2 regions of the Oceanobacter sp. 5_MG-2023 genome follow, and region 2 is predicted to be linked to the other one. Evidence: predicted binding sites of a transcription regulator. Region 2 holds the regulator's gene; the other holds the start of a gene.
The links. Region 2 encodes LexA, which represses DNA repair genes until DNA is damaged. Its sites were predicted from a motif close to TACTGTNTANNTANACAGTA; they were not measured.
Positions count from the first base shown of each region.

Region 1 (8,182 bases), on a different contig from region 2:
TCAGGAAGGTCAGCAATACAATAATGGCTCCTGATGTACGCTCGGTGAAAGCCTGCTCCGGGCTGTCAGACCAGAGAAAGATTTGAACCGGCAAAACCGTCGATGGATCAGTAATAAATCCGGGCACATCCACCACAAAGGCGATCATCCCGATCATCAGGAGCGGTGCGGTTTCACCCAGAGCCTGTGCCATACCAATAATGGTTCCCGTCAGCATACCCGGCATTGCCAGAGGCAAGACGTGGTGAAAAACCACCTGCATTTTTGAGGCACCGAGACCAAAAGCAGCTTCCCGTATGGAAGGCGGTACCGACTTGATCGCCGCGCGACCGGAAATAATAATGGTCGGCAAGGTCATCAGGGTCAGCACCAGGCCACCAATCAAAGGGGTGGAACGGGAGACCCCGAAAATATTGATAAAGATCGCCAGTCCCAGCAAACCAAACGTAATACTGGGCACTGCCGCCAGGTTGTTGATGTTGATTTCAACAATTTCTGTGATGCGATTTTTAGGTGCAAACTCTTCCAGATAGATCGCTGCCGCAACCCCGATCGGGAACGACAACAGGAAGGTCACCATCAGGGTCAGCAACGTACCCATAATGGCACCATGAACACCCGCCAGCTCCGGCTCCCTTGAATCACCATTGGTAAAGAAGGTAGTACTGAAACGGCTCTTCAAGCGCCCTTCCGCCACCCATTGTTCGAGCCAGCCCAGCTGCAATTCATTCAACCGTCCGGCACCGCCCTCGTCCCGCTCATGCTTGAACCACTGATCCACGTTATCGTCCATGATCAGTTCAATGCTTAATGTACTACCCAACAAATCCGGGTTGGCCAATACCGCATCCTGCAACTGCCAATGGGCACCGACGCTGACGAGGCCGTACAACGCCCGGCGCTCGCTGCGACTGGAAACCTCAGCCGTGTTTCTCAGATACTGTTTGATCAGGCCCTCGTAATTGCCATTACGCAGCTCATTAACCGGCGACTGGTTATTCAGTCCCAGATACTCCTGATCGAGCAGGATCTCTGCTTGCAACACGGTTTGCCGGAAAGCCGAACTGCCCTGAGACAGAATATTGCCAAACAGCACCACCAGGCATAACAGGCCAAATCCGACGGATAACACGCCATACAGGCGGAATCGCCCTTCGGCACGGCGACGGCGCGCCATGCCCTGTTCTACTTTGGAGCGAGTCGTTGTGAGTTGATCAGTCATATTGCTCCCGGTACTTCTGTACCACTTTCAGCGCCACGTAGTTAAGAATCAGAGTCACCAGGAACAACACCAGTCCCAGTGCAAAGGCAGCCAGTGTTTTGGAGGAATCAAACTCCTGGTCTCCCACCAGCAAGGTCACAATCTGCACAGTCACGGTGGTCACACTGTCGAGCGGGTTGGCTGTCAGGTTGGCTGCCAGACCCGCCGCCATGGCGACAATCATGGTTTCACCAATCGCCCGGGAAACCGCCAGCATAACGGCCCCCACAATACCGGGTAATGCGGCCGGGATAACCACTTGCCGAATGGTCTCGCTCTGGGTCGCTCCCAGCCCGTAACTGCCATCACGCAAGGCTTGTGGTACAGCATTGATTACGTCATCCGACAGGGATGAGACAAACGGGATGATCATCACCCCCATGACCAGACCAGCAGCCAACGCACTTTCAGACGATACCTCGAGGCCAATATCAGCCCCCAGGCTTTTCAGTATCGGGGCAACAGTCAGGGCCGCAAAAAAGCCGTACACAACGGTTGGAATGCCCGCCAGCACTTCGAGTGCAGGCTTGGCATAGCTACGCACCCGAGGGGTGGCATATTCCGACAAATAAATGGCCGACATCAGGCCGATCGGAACCGCGATAAACATGGCAATCATGGAAATCATCAGGGTACCGGCAAACAGCGGTACCGCCCCAAAACTGCCAGAGGAGCCAGACTGGTCAGCGCGCAAGGCGACCTGTGGCGACCAGGTAGTACCAAACAGGAAGTCAAACACGGGCACCCGGCCAAAAAACATCCAGGCTTCATACAACACACTGCTCAGAATACCGACAGTTGTCAGTACCGCGACACCCGAGCTGCAGAACAGCAGCACTTTGACAATGCTTTCCACTTCATTACGAGCCCGTAACGCAGGAGCGAGACGTCGCAAGCCGAAGCCAAAACCAGCCAGGGCCAGAGCCAGCACCAGCGTCGTACTCAGCATGCTGTTACGCGACTGCAGGTCTTTCAGATGCAGCACCACAGGGGCCAGTTCCGGGTCGGCTTGTACATTGGCACCACCGGCCAGGTTACGCACCTTGCTCAGTGCCAGACTGATACGATTGCCCCCTTCTGCCTGTACTTCTGCGGGTAACTGCGCCGCCAACAAGCGATCGATCACCGGGGTTTCGAGCACCCCCCAACACAGCATTAACAACAGCGGAGGCAAGCAGGTCCAGAGGGCGACCAGCGAACCATAATGGCCAGGCAGTGAATTCAGGGTCACACCAGGAGTGACCAGAGAACGCGCGCGGCGGGCACCACTCACGTATGCGATAACAAATAATACCGCGATGACAAGTAGCAAAATGCTGAAGGTCATAATGACTAGCCTGAACAGAACAAGAAACAGCCGGTGAGTTTACCGGCCGGAGAATACATCCATGTGACACGCAGCAGGGCAGCACCCTGCATTCAGGCTTACTGACCCAGCAGAGTCAGTGCCTTGACATCCGCAGCCATGGCCCGGCGACGGGATTCATCCATCGGAATCATGCCTTTGTCGGCGAGATAGCCATCTTCACCAATGGCACGCGAGGAGGTGAACTCAGCCAGAAATTCTTCAATCCCCGGAATCACCCCTACGTGGGCTTTTTTAACATAAAAGTGCAGTGACCGACTGACCGGATACTCACTACTGGAAATATTGTCGAAGGTTGGTTCAATCCCATCAATCAGGGAGCCCTGAACCTTGTCTTCATTCTGTTCCAGGAAACTGTAGCCAAAAATACCGTAGGAATCCGGGCTGGCCGCCAGTTTCTGAACAATCAGGTTATCGTTTTCACCGGCTTCAACGTAGCCACCATCTTCACGCAGACCGTGGCAAATGGCCTTGTATTTGTCTGGATCGGATTTTTTCAGCGCCTTGATAAACGGGAAGGCAGAACAACCCCCTTCCATCGCCAGCTCCACAAACGCATCACGGGTACCGGATGTCGGTGGCGGCCCCAGTACCTTGATTGGCGTGTTATCCAGAGCAGGATTTATTTGCTGCCAGGTTTTATAAGGGTTGGCGATCAGTTTTTCCGAGCCATTCGCAGCCGGTACCATTTTGGCCAGTGCCAGGAAGATTTCCTTGGTAGAAAAGGAAGCCTGGGCGTGTTCGGCGGCATTGGCAAACACAATACCGTCAAAGCCGATGGTCACTTCAACGATCTCTTTAACGCCATTTTTTGCGCACAGCGCAACCTCGGATGCCTTGATACGGCGCGATGAGTTCGTAATGTCTGGGGTTGTGTCGCCAACACCGCTACAAAACAACTTCAAACCACCACCAGAACCCGTGGATTCAACTTTAGGAGTACGAAACTTGCTCGATTTGCCAAAACGTTCAGCAACAACTGTAGAAAATGGATAAACCGTCGATGAACCGACTATGCTGATGTAATTACGCTCAGCAAAAGCACTTTGGCTGAAAACTGATGCCAATAAAACCACACCGGCAGCGAGAGAATGTTTCATGCGATATCCTTCAATGTGACCTGATGATGTCCAGCAGGCAAATCGTTGTCGAAAGGAGGAATTGTCCCGGAGCTGTGTTACAGCTACGTGACGACCCCTTGTTTATTACAAATATGTTGCATTTTGGTTACAGGGGCCTTTTTTTTACCAGACACCAGAACAGTCATACCCCGGTCGAGGCATTACTTTTGTCGTATTGTCTTAAATATTTTTTGACATCATTGATCTCGAGTGCGTCTGTATTGCCCGCGCTAAAAAAGAAGTAAACTTCCTAAAAATAATTTCAAAATCAGGAATCCCTATGAAAGCCAGACCAAAAGACGATTGTGAGCCGAAACCGGATGGAGAACTGACGTTACGGCTGATCCCGTCAAGAGGTGACACCAATACTCATGGGGATATCAGTGGTGGTTGGGTCGTCGCACAAATGGATCACGCGGCCGAAACCGTTGCCAATCGTCTGGCCCAGGGGCGCATTGCCAATGTGGCGCTGGAATCCGTTGTATTTATGTCTCCGATACGTATCGGAGCGGCGGTGTGTTTTTATACCCGCGTGCTGGAGATCGGCTCATCGTCGATCCGGATTGGCATCGAAGTATGGACCCAGAACCCGAATGAAAACGAGCGCAGAAAGGTCGTGGATGCCGTCTTTGTTTATGTGGCCATTGATGACACCGGGCGTATTCGCCGGGTCCCTCGCTGACCAGGATTCGTCGCTCCTCGATTCCAGAGCAACGTATGCAGCAGCCTGACCGGCCTCGTCACACCAGACCGGTCAGCCGCCAGTTGTATCAGCGTCTACAGCGCCTGTAACTTGGCAAAACTGAGCACCAGCCATTTGCTGCCGACATCTTCAAAGTTCACCTGTACCCGCAACCCCGGCCCCTGGCCTTCGAACTGCATTACCGTGCCCTCCCCAAACATCTCATGGTAGACCCGACTGCTCAGGCCAAAAGGCCAGTCCGCCGATATATCTGCTTGCAGTCTGTGATTCCCCGTTCTTGATCGTCGGGCACTCAGAGGTCGTGATACTGTATTTTTCAAACGCACTTCATCCATCAGTTCTGTCGGGATTTCACGAATAAATCGCGAAGGAGTACTAAAATTTTCTTGCCCATGCAAACGTCGGCTCTCGGCGTATGTGATCACCAACTGATCCATCGCCCGGGTGATACCGACGTAAGCCAGACGCCGTTCTTCTTCCAGTCCATCGGCATCATCCATCGACATCTTGTGAGGAAACAAGCCATCTTCCAGGCCGGTTAATACCACCTGGGGAAACTCCAGTCCTTTGGCAGAGTGCAGCGTCATCATCTGCACCGCATCTTCATGTTCATCCGCCTGCCCCTCTCCGGCATCCAGCGCGGCGCTATCGAGGAACTGCGCCAACAGGCTGATATCCTCATCATCACCACCTTCGAACACCTTGGCGGCATTTACCAGCTCTTCCAGGTTTTCGACTCGGGCCTGGCCTTTCTCACCTTTTTCCTTGCGGTGGTGCTCAATCAGGTTGGTTTGGGCAAGTACCTGCTCCACCAGCTCATGCAATTCAAGGTCGTCAATGCCGACACTCATTTCATCAACCAGCGTCATAAAACCAGCGACAGCCGTACCAGCCCGTTTTGACAGGCCGCCGGCCGCTACCACCGAAGCACAGGCATCCCACAGCGAACAACCCTGATCCCGCGCCACTGAGCGCAAGGTATCGAGGGTTTTTTCGCCGATGGCCCGGGCTGGAATATTAATCACCCGCTCAATGGCTGCATCATCCTGGCGGTTGAGCAGCAAGCGCAGATAGGCCATGGCGTTCTTGATTTCCAGACGCTCGTAAAAACGCTGGCCACCATAGATGCGATACGGAATCCCTGCCCGCAGCATGGCTTCTTCCAGCGTTCTGGATTGCGCATTGGAGCGATAGAGAATGGCCATATCGACCCGGGCACGCCCCTGCTTGGCCCAGACATCCACCAGATCGGCGATATAACGTGCTTCGTCCTGCTCATTAAACGCACGGTACAGACGAATCGGATCACCCTTGGCACCGGTGGTATGTAACTCCTTGCCCAGGCGGCCACTGTTGTTCTTGATGACGGCATTGGCGGCATCCAGAATCGTCGCCGTGGAGCGGTAGTTTTGCTCCAGCTTGATCATTTCTGCACCCGCAAAGTCCTGTTGGAAGTTGCGGATATTGCCCACATTCGCGCCACGCCAGCCGTAAATCGACTGATCGTCATCCCCTACTGCCATAACTGATACGGTGTTACCGGCCAGCAAACGAATCCAGGCATATTGGATATTGTTGGTATCCTGGAATTCGTCCACCAGAATATGGCTGAAGCGTTGCTGGTAATGTTGCAGCAAATCGGGGTTATGCAGCCAGAGCTCGTGGGCACGCAGCAGGATTTCACCAAAATCGACCATGCCATTTTGCTGACAGTTGTCTTCATAGATTTGATAAAACTGCTGCAGGGTGCGAGTAAAGTTATCGGCCGACGGGATAACATGCGCCGCACGACGCCCTTCGTCTTTCTGTTCGTTGATAAACCACTGCAATTGTCTTGGCGGATAACGACTGTCGTCGATGTTGTTGGCTTTCATCAGTCGCTTGATCAGGCGCAACTGGTCATCGCTATCCAGAATCTGGAAGTACTGGGGCAAGCGGGCTTCACGCCAGTGATGCTTCAGCAATCGATGCGCCAGGCCGTGAAAGGTACCGACCCACATGCCACTGGCAGGTACATCCAGCAGTTGCTCCAGCCGGCCACGCATTTCCCTGGCCGCCTTGTTGGTAAAGGTTACCGCCAGCACAGCAAAGGGTGAGACGTTTTCCACCTTGAGCAACCAGGCAATCCGGTGCACCAATACCCGTGTTTTACCCGAGCCGGCACCGGCCAATACCAGCTGGTGAGGAGATTGGGCAGCCACCGCGTTGCGCTGGCCGTCATTTAATTGATCAATTATCAGTGAAGTATCCATGTCGCGAGTTTACCAGATTGCAACCGTCACGGCAGATTCTGATCGACAATCACCCTGTTTATCCGTACAGCGGGAGATTTAACAGGACGATGACAGTGAGGCACTCTATAATCCGTGACCAAATTTTAATTATTCGGACTCATTAGAGTGAGAAATAGCCCGATTCTGGCCGAAATATCCGCAGCTATCCCCAACTTACGTAAATCTGAAGTCAAGGTGGCTGAATACGTACTGCGGTCGCCACAGCAAGTGATGCATATGCGCATCGTCGACCTGGCTCAAGAAGCCCAGGTCAGCGAGCCAACGATTGTGCGCTTTTGCCGGGGCATCGGCTGCAACAGTTTTCAGGAATTCAAGGTGCGAGTGGCTCAGGAAATGGCCATCACCAACAATATTGGTCAATTTGCTATCGCCACAGACGACAGCATCGACAATATTTGCAGCAAGATTGCCGATACCACCATTCAGCGGCTGCATCAGGTCAAATCACAACTGAAACCGGAACAGGTTGGCGTCGCCGCCAATGCCATCAGCATGGCAACCCGAGTCGAATTCTACGGCTATGGTGCCTCCGGTGCGGTAGCGATCGATGCCCAGCACAAGTTTTTCCGTCTTCAGGTGGCCACCGCGGCCTACAGTGACCCGCATATGCAAGCCATGTCTGCGGTCACCCTCGGGCCTGAAGATGTCGCAGTGGCCATTTCCCAAAGTGGTCGCACCAAGGATTTGCTTAACTCGATTGCCCTGGCCCAGCATCATGGCGCCAAGGTAGTGAGCCTGGCACCCGCCAATACTGCGGTCAGCAAACAGGCCGACTATCCGATTCATATCAATATTGAAGAAGATACCGATCAGTTTACGCCAATGACATCCCGCATTGCTCACCTGATGGTGATCGACATGCTGGCGGTTGCTGTTACCCAGCGTCGCGGCCCTGAATTTGCCCGCCACCTCACCAACATCAAGCGCAGCATCAAATCGCTACGATTGGAGCAGGGCAACGAGCCGTTTGATCCCAAAAACATCACCCGCTAGCCTCTCACCTGCCCGCAGCAGCAACCAGGTCATGGAAACATCAATCTGTCTTGTCACTGTCATTGGAATGCAACTTCGAGCATCAAACATCGTCATAGCCAAATCAATCCAAGGAGAGTGACGATGTCAGCAATAACCAAACTTGAATCTCATGAACAGGTTGTGACGTTTGATAGTCAGGGCAAGGTCGTTGTTAACAAGACCAGCAAGGTGTCTTCCAAAGTCATTGCCCGGCGGGCAATTGAAGCCCATAGCGAACGCAAGCATCTGGAACAGGACTTTGACCGCTACTACGACAACCTGCTCGACCTCTAAACTCTTGTTATTTTGCCAGCCCGACCAGTAACACTCTGTCGCTACATTGATCAGTAACCCAAATAACAGACATAAAAAAACCCGGCAAATCATTGCCGGGTTTTTAGCGGGAATCCGTTACCGCAGATT
Region 1 is NZ_JAUORS010000024.1:32,948-41,129, forward strand. Features, by position in the region: gene pstA (phosphate ABC transporter permease PstA) at 1-1,222, opposite strand, end outside; gene pstC (phosphate ABC transporter permease subunit PstC) at 1,215-2,588, opposite strand; gene Q4551_RS14090 (substrate-binding domain-containing protein) at 2,687-3,727, opposite strand; gene Q4551_RS14095 (acyl-CoA thioesterase) at 4,029-4,430, shown strand; gene uvrD (DNA helicase II) at 4,526-6,703, opposite strand; gene Q4551_RS14105 (MurR/RpiR family transcriptional regulator) at 6,851-7,738, shown strand; gene Q4551_RS14110 (PA3496 family putative envelope integrity protein) at 7,862-8,053, shown strand.
Region 1: uvrD (DNA helicase II) is a predicted target of LexA. The motif match lies at 6,756-6,775, and genes of this name have one in related genera.

Region 2 (8,182 bases):
CCAATACCCGCGACAGCTCAGCCTGTGTTTGTACTTCGCCCTCCAGCATCAAGGTATCGTCCTCGCCATTAAAACGGGCCTGCTGCCGAATGCGCCGCACCCTGACGGAATCCGTGCCGATTTCCTTCAGGGCACGGCCAATACGATCTTCAATTTTCTCCGCCTGATGACGGACACGGATCAGGTTGATCAGCGGTAACGAGTTCTGGTAGATATCGGCCAACGGCGCATCATTCACCAGCCCCTGGTTAACCAGCCCGCCCTGACGCTGCAAATAACGGGATACCGCCCGCTCGGCGGTGTCTTTCTGATGCTGATAACCCACACTGCCACTGAGCAGCAAGACCTGGCGGTCCGGTGCCGCTTCGATACGAATATTGGCGTCGATATTTTTTAATGCAGTCTCCAGAAACGACAGATCGGCCGTGACACTCAACATATAGGCATGGCTGCTGCCATCCACGAACCACACCATCATGCTGGTCTTGCCGACGTCTTTGGCCAACACCAGCAATTCTTTTTCATTCAGTACATCGATCTCGGCGATCGCCTCCTGCCCTACCGCAACGCGGCGCAATTCCCGGTTAAAGACAAAACGAACATGTGTCCAGCGCATCAATTCATCGATTTTTTCCGAGCGCTCACCATTGGCTTGCTCAATGTAGTTCAGTGGGTTGCTGGTATCGGCCACCACAGGTAATGACACCAGTACCAGGGTCGCCAACAGCGAAAAAAAGTATTTCATGACATAGCTCCTGGCTGCCTGAGTGAACGACAGGAATCGCCGCCCTGATACAGTTCAATCCGGCGATAATGGGAATGTTGAGGCGGATAATCGTGATAATCCCCCGTCCGCAGCGGTCGGCCCTGAATACTGATCTGGATGCGACGGATGCCGAAGGTCGACAGGTACTGGTACACCGCCAGCGCCCGCTGGTAAGCCAGCTTGCGGTTATAAAGTTCATCACCACGTATATCGGTTGTCGCCAGAATCAGAATGGCTTCATCACGGTTTTTATTAAGCTTGGCCCAGGCCAGCAGGTGCTCAACTTCTGCGGCTTTTACTTCTGCCTTATCGGTATCGAATGCGTTGTAACCCAGATAAACCAAACGCTGGATGTCCACCGCGGTTGCCTGTGACGGACTGGCTTCATCCGGTAAATGCACCGAGCAATAAATCATCGGCGTTGTGACCGCATCCTGATCCAGCCGGGTTTCACAGACCTGAAAGCCGTTTTCCCTGCGGCAGTCCAGCTCATGCGGTGGCGTAAACACCTGCTCACGATGCCCTGTTGCAGGTATCGTAACCGGGTAAGTAGCAGGGTAAGACGTCTCACCGGCGGCGTTGACAGGCACAATGACAGACAAGACACCCAGTCCGATCACGATCATCTGTTGAATAAAGTTCGGCACATCAACCCCCTTCTGTTGAATGTAGTCAGAGGGTGTTTGCAGGACGCATACCAACTAGAATTTTAAATTTTTATCTTAAAATTCAATAACTTATAATTATCGAAATACAACCGCACAGCGATTACTCAAATTGCATTGCAAAATGCGAAACCAGCCAGAGCGAATCGCAATATGCGGACGGGCAAGAACAGACAAGAATAGTCGCTCATAAACGGCTGGAGGCAACCCCAGGAGGGAGCACGAAGATCGAACAGCAAAGTTCGACGCCACAGAGGATAAAAACAGAGACAGAGACAGAGACAGAGACAGAGACAGAGACAGGATAAACTCTGATCGGCAAGCGCAAGGGCAAGGAACAAACGCCGCTGCCCACTCACCACTCAGGCAAAAACAGTAAAACCGGAGTCTGGCTCCGGCCTAGCGATGAACAATGACGGTTTTTTTCGTCAGCCCGGAATAAACATCAATCGTATGATTCTGCGGTGCTGTCGGCATCCAGACAGCCTGGGTGGCCACCTCTGCCGTCGCCGGATTATGCAGCACCAGACTGACGGTATCCGAATTATTGATCGCCGCCAGCGGATACACCTCTTCCGGCAAGATCGAAATCACCAGCGTGGTATCTCCCTGATACGACAAATGATTGCCCGATTTACCCGCACTTGCCCGCAGCGCTTTCATGGAACCGACCATACGAATATTACTGGCCGCCTTACGCACGCCCTGGGCATTCTTGACCAGCACATCAAAACGGTCTGCAGACTGTATTTGCGAAACCGGGATGGAACCGTGGCTGACGGTCAAGGTATATAAAACACGATTATCCGCCAGTCGTTCCGATAACGTCGGGATATCCGGAGCCGCAAGCTCACCAAAATAAAAAGGCATGCCCGCTTGTTTAGCCACCTTGAGCACCTTGCCGACCACCAGACTGGCATCCAGCGCCTGTCGATCCGTTTTTTCAATTTCGCGCATCGTCAGTGTGTTTTCAGTCACCAGGGTACCGGCGGTCAAGGTCTGGTTAGCCACCAGCACCGTGTGGTAATTCATCTTGTCGATCTGGCGATATCCCAGCACCGCAGTCAGCAACGCTGAAATAGAAAATACCGTCAAACCAACAATGGCACTGCCATTTAATCTGCGTTTCATGATCCATTCCTCCGTAACCACTGAACGAATAAAGGTTCTGACCCATTGGTCAGAACCTGATCAGGCGATCAAGGAGCAGTCAAGGTCCCTGCAACAGCAGCAGAACTGGCACCCAGACTGGCAGCCGTTGCACCACCTTCCAGTGCGGTGGCGGTGACGAAGGTAAACTCGGTATTGTCCCCGGCAATCACATCTGGCGCGTCGCCATAAACCGACCCTTCGACAGCGGCGGTACTTTCGCCATTCACCAGACCATTAAATGCGTAGGTCTGATCCAGGCTGCCAATGGCTTCCGCAACGTCTTCCATTTCTGCTGTCAGTGCATCGCGCATGGTCACCAGACCCACTGTCAAACCGACCACCATGGTAGTCACCAGCAGCACCAGCTCCGAGGTCATAACGAAACCACCCTGTCTGGTTTTATGCGCCGTAATTGAAGTTGTCATAATGTAATCCTCATTGCATTTTAGGTATTTTATAGGCTGTAAAAACGTTCAAGCATTTCATTGTTAACCCCTTGTTTACTCTGCTCTAGCCAGTCGTTAACCGGGGTTACATGGGTATTGCAGCCGTTGTGCCAATTTTTGAAATACCCTTTCCAGCGGCGTATCCGGCGATACAAAAACACCATATTTGCCAGCCCAAAAAACATAAAAACCCTTTATTAATGCGGGTTACAGCGATGCCGGAATATTTTATAAAATATCCTGGCCTGCACCAGAAACCCTGAATATCAGCTCAATAACAAAACGTAATGCCTCTCAATACCTGACTTTGCCATGGCATGACGTTTTTTGATTCGCAAAATGAAAAGTAATTTGGGAATCAGAAACAGCCCAGTGCCGGAACCTCGCAGGCAGTCGATCCGGAAAAGATCAACTACTGTGGGTTTACACAGTGTTTTTTACTGTATATATTCACATCTACTGTACAGATAAACAGATATGGAAACCCTATGATCAAGCTCACCGCCAGACAGCAGCAGGTACTCAACCTGATCAAATCCGCACTGGAAGAAACCGGTTTTCCACCCACTCGTGCAGAAATCGCCAAGGAACTGGGATTCAAATCCCCCAACGCCGCAGAAGAACATCTCAAGGCACTGGCACGCAAAGGCGCAATCGCCATCATGCCCGGTGCCTCCCGGGGTATCCGGATTATCGGCACGGAACCGGAAGGCCTGCCAGTCGTTGGCCGCGTGGCTGCCGGTGAGCCGATCCTTGCCCAGGAACATATCGAGGAATATTGCAGCTTGCCCGCCAATTTCTTCAAGCCAAGTGCCGATTATCTGCTGGAAGTACAAGGCGACAGCATGAAAAACGTCGGGATTTTTAATGGCGACCTGATTGCGGTACACAAGTGTGAAAGCGCCCGTAACGGTCAGATTGTGGTGGCCCGGGTCGAAAACGAAGTCACCGTCAAACGCCTGGAAAAAAATCGTAACAAGGTGCTGTTACACGCCGAAAACGACGCCTACCGACCGATCGAAGTCGATTTGCGTCAGCAGGAATTCAATATCGAAGGTTTGTATGTCGGAGTCATCCGCCGTAATCACTAATCAATCCGCCCAGACAAGACAGCCAGTATCGGTCAGTAGTCATTCACGAGGTTTTGTATGCGCCAACTCAGCTTGCCAGTCGATCGTCAGCCCGTATTGCCGTTTACGAGTATCAACCCGATAACAAGCAAGCCACACGCCTGTGGCAGCCTGACCGAAGTGATTGTCTCTGATGACAGCGCGATCCAGCCGATGCAGCTATTACCCATGCTGGCGCATTGTAATGCCAGTGACCGCTGGCTGATGTGGCTCAGCCCGAACCGGACGCTGAACAAACGATCACTGGCTGATATGAATCTCGACAAGGCACCGGTTATTCATATCGATCTCCAGGCAGATACCCAACAACTGTTGTGCCAACGCATTCTCAACAGTGGTAATAGTCACCTGATTATTGAATGGCAAGGGAATATCAGCCAGCGTGAACGTCGCCGCTTGCATAGTCTGGCACGGCAGAGTGGCAGCCATGTCGTACTGGTACAGGTCCGCCCAAACCTCTGACATACATATAACAGTCACGCATAAAAAACGGGTAGCCAGGCTACCCGTTTTTTCATTACCCAGCGAAGCGTTTAATGCAGCGGATAGCTGTGTTCTTCAACATCAAAGTCATCATCCACATCCATGCCCGACAGCTCGCTGACCTTACGGACACCGGCTTCCAACATCACACGTGCAACATCCATATGGTGCTCACTCAAGCTGGCTTTGGCATCCTCTGAAAAGTGGATTCGCATTAATGCATCACCGTCTTGCTCATCGGCCCGACGTAATGCAACATCCCCATTGGAAAGCTCAATAATCTCGAAAAAGCGTGCCATATATCGTCTCATAAAAAGTGACTGATCAGTCTAACACAGGTGCGACAAACACACGCAGGGCAGAATTTCAGGATTCGCGCTGATTGGCTCGTTGCTCATCGATAAGCTGATGAAAGCAGGCCAGCCAACCGGACACATCCTCTCCATCCCCCGACACCGGATCGTCGGCCGTCGAGGTAATCAGGCGCGTCGCCAACATTGGCTCCACGCCTGATAGCGCTGGCCAACCCAGCTGTTCCACCGCTTGCAAAAAACGGTAAAACCAGCTGAACACGTCTTCGGACAACGCCTGCCACTGGCGCATATCACCCGTCACCAGAGACGTTTGCTGCAACAATTGTGGCAGCGATTCCACTCGGCTGTTCACACCGGCTGCCTGTGCCAACTCATTCAGATAACACCGATAAGCGGCCAACAGCTGCAACAGCGCTGCATCATTTAACCCCTGAGTCAAAGCCTGACCCTGGTTCGCCTCCGCGGCTGCAGGTAATTGCTCCAGCAGCAGCCGGCATTGATACAGGCGCTGATTGGTCTGGCCAACCCAGTTCATGGCGGCCACGGATCAGAAGTCCAGTGTCAGGCCCAAATGCCAGCCATCACCCAACTTGTAGCGTTCATCCATATGTTCGACACGAATACCATTATAACGATAACCAGCATAGACACGGGCGGAAGGAATCACCGCATACTGGGCACGAAAATCACTGTTGATCAGGTTTTCGGCATCACCAAAAGAGACAACAGCAGGCGCATAATAGGCGTAAGCGGCGAAACTGACATCCGGATGAGTTGGAATGGCAGCACGGAAAAAGCCACCAACACCCAGAGCTGCGCCATCGTAGTGATCACTTTCAAAAGCAAAGGCCTTGGCACCCACTCCGATATACAGATTACCGTGCGGCTTGCGCAAATCGACAACATGTACACCGGCACCCAGCATATTGCCATCGTCCATATCGTGCAGGGCCGACAGGTTCATATGCAAGCCTGAGCTTGCCTGCGTACCATCATAAGCAATACGGACAGCATCATTGGCGAGACTGAGATCCAGAGCGCCACCCGCCTGGGCACTCATTGCCAGGCATGACAGTGCAGAAGCAGCCATAACCCGACGAACAGCCAGAGTCATTCCTTTCATAATTCCCCCAAAAACAGTAAACCCCGGCCAGCAGAACTGCGGCCGGGGCATCAAATAACAAGTGCGGGCATATTAGCAGTGCCCGGCAATCGGTAACATGCACAGATTACAAAAACTGACGCTAATTTGAAGCAGTTCGCCACCCGCCAACACGGGTGGCGCACGCGCTTTACTTCATCAGATCCAGCAGCAGTTTGTTCAGTTTACCTACGTATTCCGCCGGATTTTTCAACTGGCTGCCTTCGGCCAACTGCGCCTGGGCATGGATCAGACCAGCCAGTTCAGCAAAACGGTCTTCATCCTGTTCATGATCCAGACGCTCGATCAGCGGATGCGTCGGGTTGATTTCCAGCGTAATCTCCGGCTCTGGCATCGACTGACCAGCGGCTTCCAGCATGCGCCGCATATGGCCACCCATATCAAACTGGCCGACCACCAGACAGGCGGGAGAATCGGTCAACCGTGAGGTGACTCGTACATCCTTGACATCCGGCAGTACTTTTTCCAACCGCTCAGTCAGGCTTTTATGGCTTTCCTGCAGGGTTTCCTGTTGTTTCTTTTCATCTTCATCAGCGAGTTCATCAAGGTCCAGTTCACCTTTGGTGATGTCCTGGAATGACTTGCCATCAAAGGCATTCAGATGACCAACCATCCACTCATCCACACGATCGGTCAGCAACAGGACCTCGATACCTTTTTTGCGGAAATATTCGATGTGTGGGCTACCCATGGCAGCCGCGTGGGATTCGGCGGTGATGTAGTAGATTTTTGTCTGGCCTTCATGCATACGCGCGACATAATCCGCCAGGCTAACGGTCTGGGCTTCGCCTTCGCTGGTCGAAGTGGCAAAGCGGAACAAGGCGGCAATTTTTTCCTTGTTGCCATTGTCTTCCGCTGGGCCTTCTTTTAATACGTCACCAAATTCGTTCCAGAAGGTCTGGTATTTTTCGCTGTCGTTTTTCGCCAGTTTGGTCAAGGTATCGAGGATACGTTTGACCAGTGCCGAACGCATGCTGTCGACCTGCTTGTCTTGTTGCAGGATCTCACGAGAGACGTTCAGTGACAGGTCGTTGGAGTCCAGCACCCCTTTTACAAAACGCAGGTACAGCGGCAGGAACTGCTCGGCATCGTCCATAATAAAGACGCGTTGCACATACAGCTTCAGGCCCCGGGCACTGTCGCGGTTCCACATGTCGAACGGTGCCTTGGAGGGAATATACAGCAGACTGGTGTAATCCAGTTTGCCTTCCACCCGGTTGTGCATCCAGGTCAGTGGCTCATTCCAGTCATGGGAAATGTGTTTGTAGAACTCCTGATACTCTTCATCCGTCAATTCTGAACGGGAGCGGGTCCACATGGCTTTGGCCTGGTTAACCGCTTCAGGTGCCTTGCTGGCTTCGCTGTCTTCAGCCTCGTCATCGGGACTGATTTCTGGTGGCAAGAAAACCGGTACCGCAATATGGTCAGAATACTTTTTGATCAGTGAGCGCAGACGGTAGTTATCAGCAAACTCAGCTTCATCGGCTTTCAGATGCAGGATGATTTTTGTACCGCGTTCAGGCTTGTCGATTGGCTCCAGCGAGAAATCGCCTTCACCGGCGGATTCCCACCGAACCCCCTGGTCCGCTGCTTCTCCGGCACGACGGGTTTCCACCACGACATTGTCGGCCACAATAAAGGCAGAGTAGAAACCGACACCAAACTGGCCGATCAGCTGGGAATCCTGTTTTTGATCACCAGTCAGGTTGCCAAGAAACTCGGCGGTACCTGATTTGGCAATGGTACCCAGATGATTGATAACATCATCCCGGTTCATACCAATGCCGTTATCGGTAATGGTCAGGGTGCGCGCATCGGCATCAAAATCGATATGCACCGCCAGTTCACTCTGGCCTTCAAACAGAGCGTCGTTTTGTAACGCTTCAAAACGCAATTTGTCGCAAGCATCCGACGCATTGGAAATCAATTCACGCAGGAAAATTTCCTTGTTGGAATACAAGGAGTGAATCATCAAATGCAACAGTTGTTTTACTTCGGTTTTAAAACCAAGCGTTTCTTTGCTAGCTACGGTCATGCCTGTCTCCTGTCTCAGTACACCCGCGG
Region 2 is NZ_JAUORS010000004.1:50,900-59,081, reverse strand. Features, by position in the region: gene Q4551_RS04210 (pilus assembly protein N-terminal domain-containing protein) at 1-745, opposite strand, end outside; gene Q4551_RS04205 (OmpA family protein) at 742-1,413, opposite strand; gene Q4551_RS04200 (SAF domain-containing protein) at 1,831-2,562, opposite strand; gene Q4551_RS04195 (hypothetical protein) at 2,631-3,008, opposite strand; gene lexA (transcriptional repressor LexA) at 3,518-4,120, shown strand; gene Q4551_RS04185 (cell division inhibitor SulA) at 4,178-4,621, shown strand; gene Q4551_RS04180 (hypothetical protein) at 4,693-4,941, opposite strand; gene Q4551_RS04175 (DUF6586 family protein) at 5,009-5,491, opposite strand; gene Q4551_RS04170 (YfaZ family outer membrane protein) at 5,504-6,079, opposite strand; gene htpG (molecular chaperone HtpG) at 6,249-8,153, opposite strand.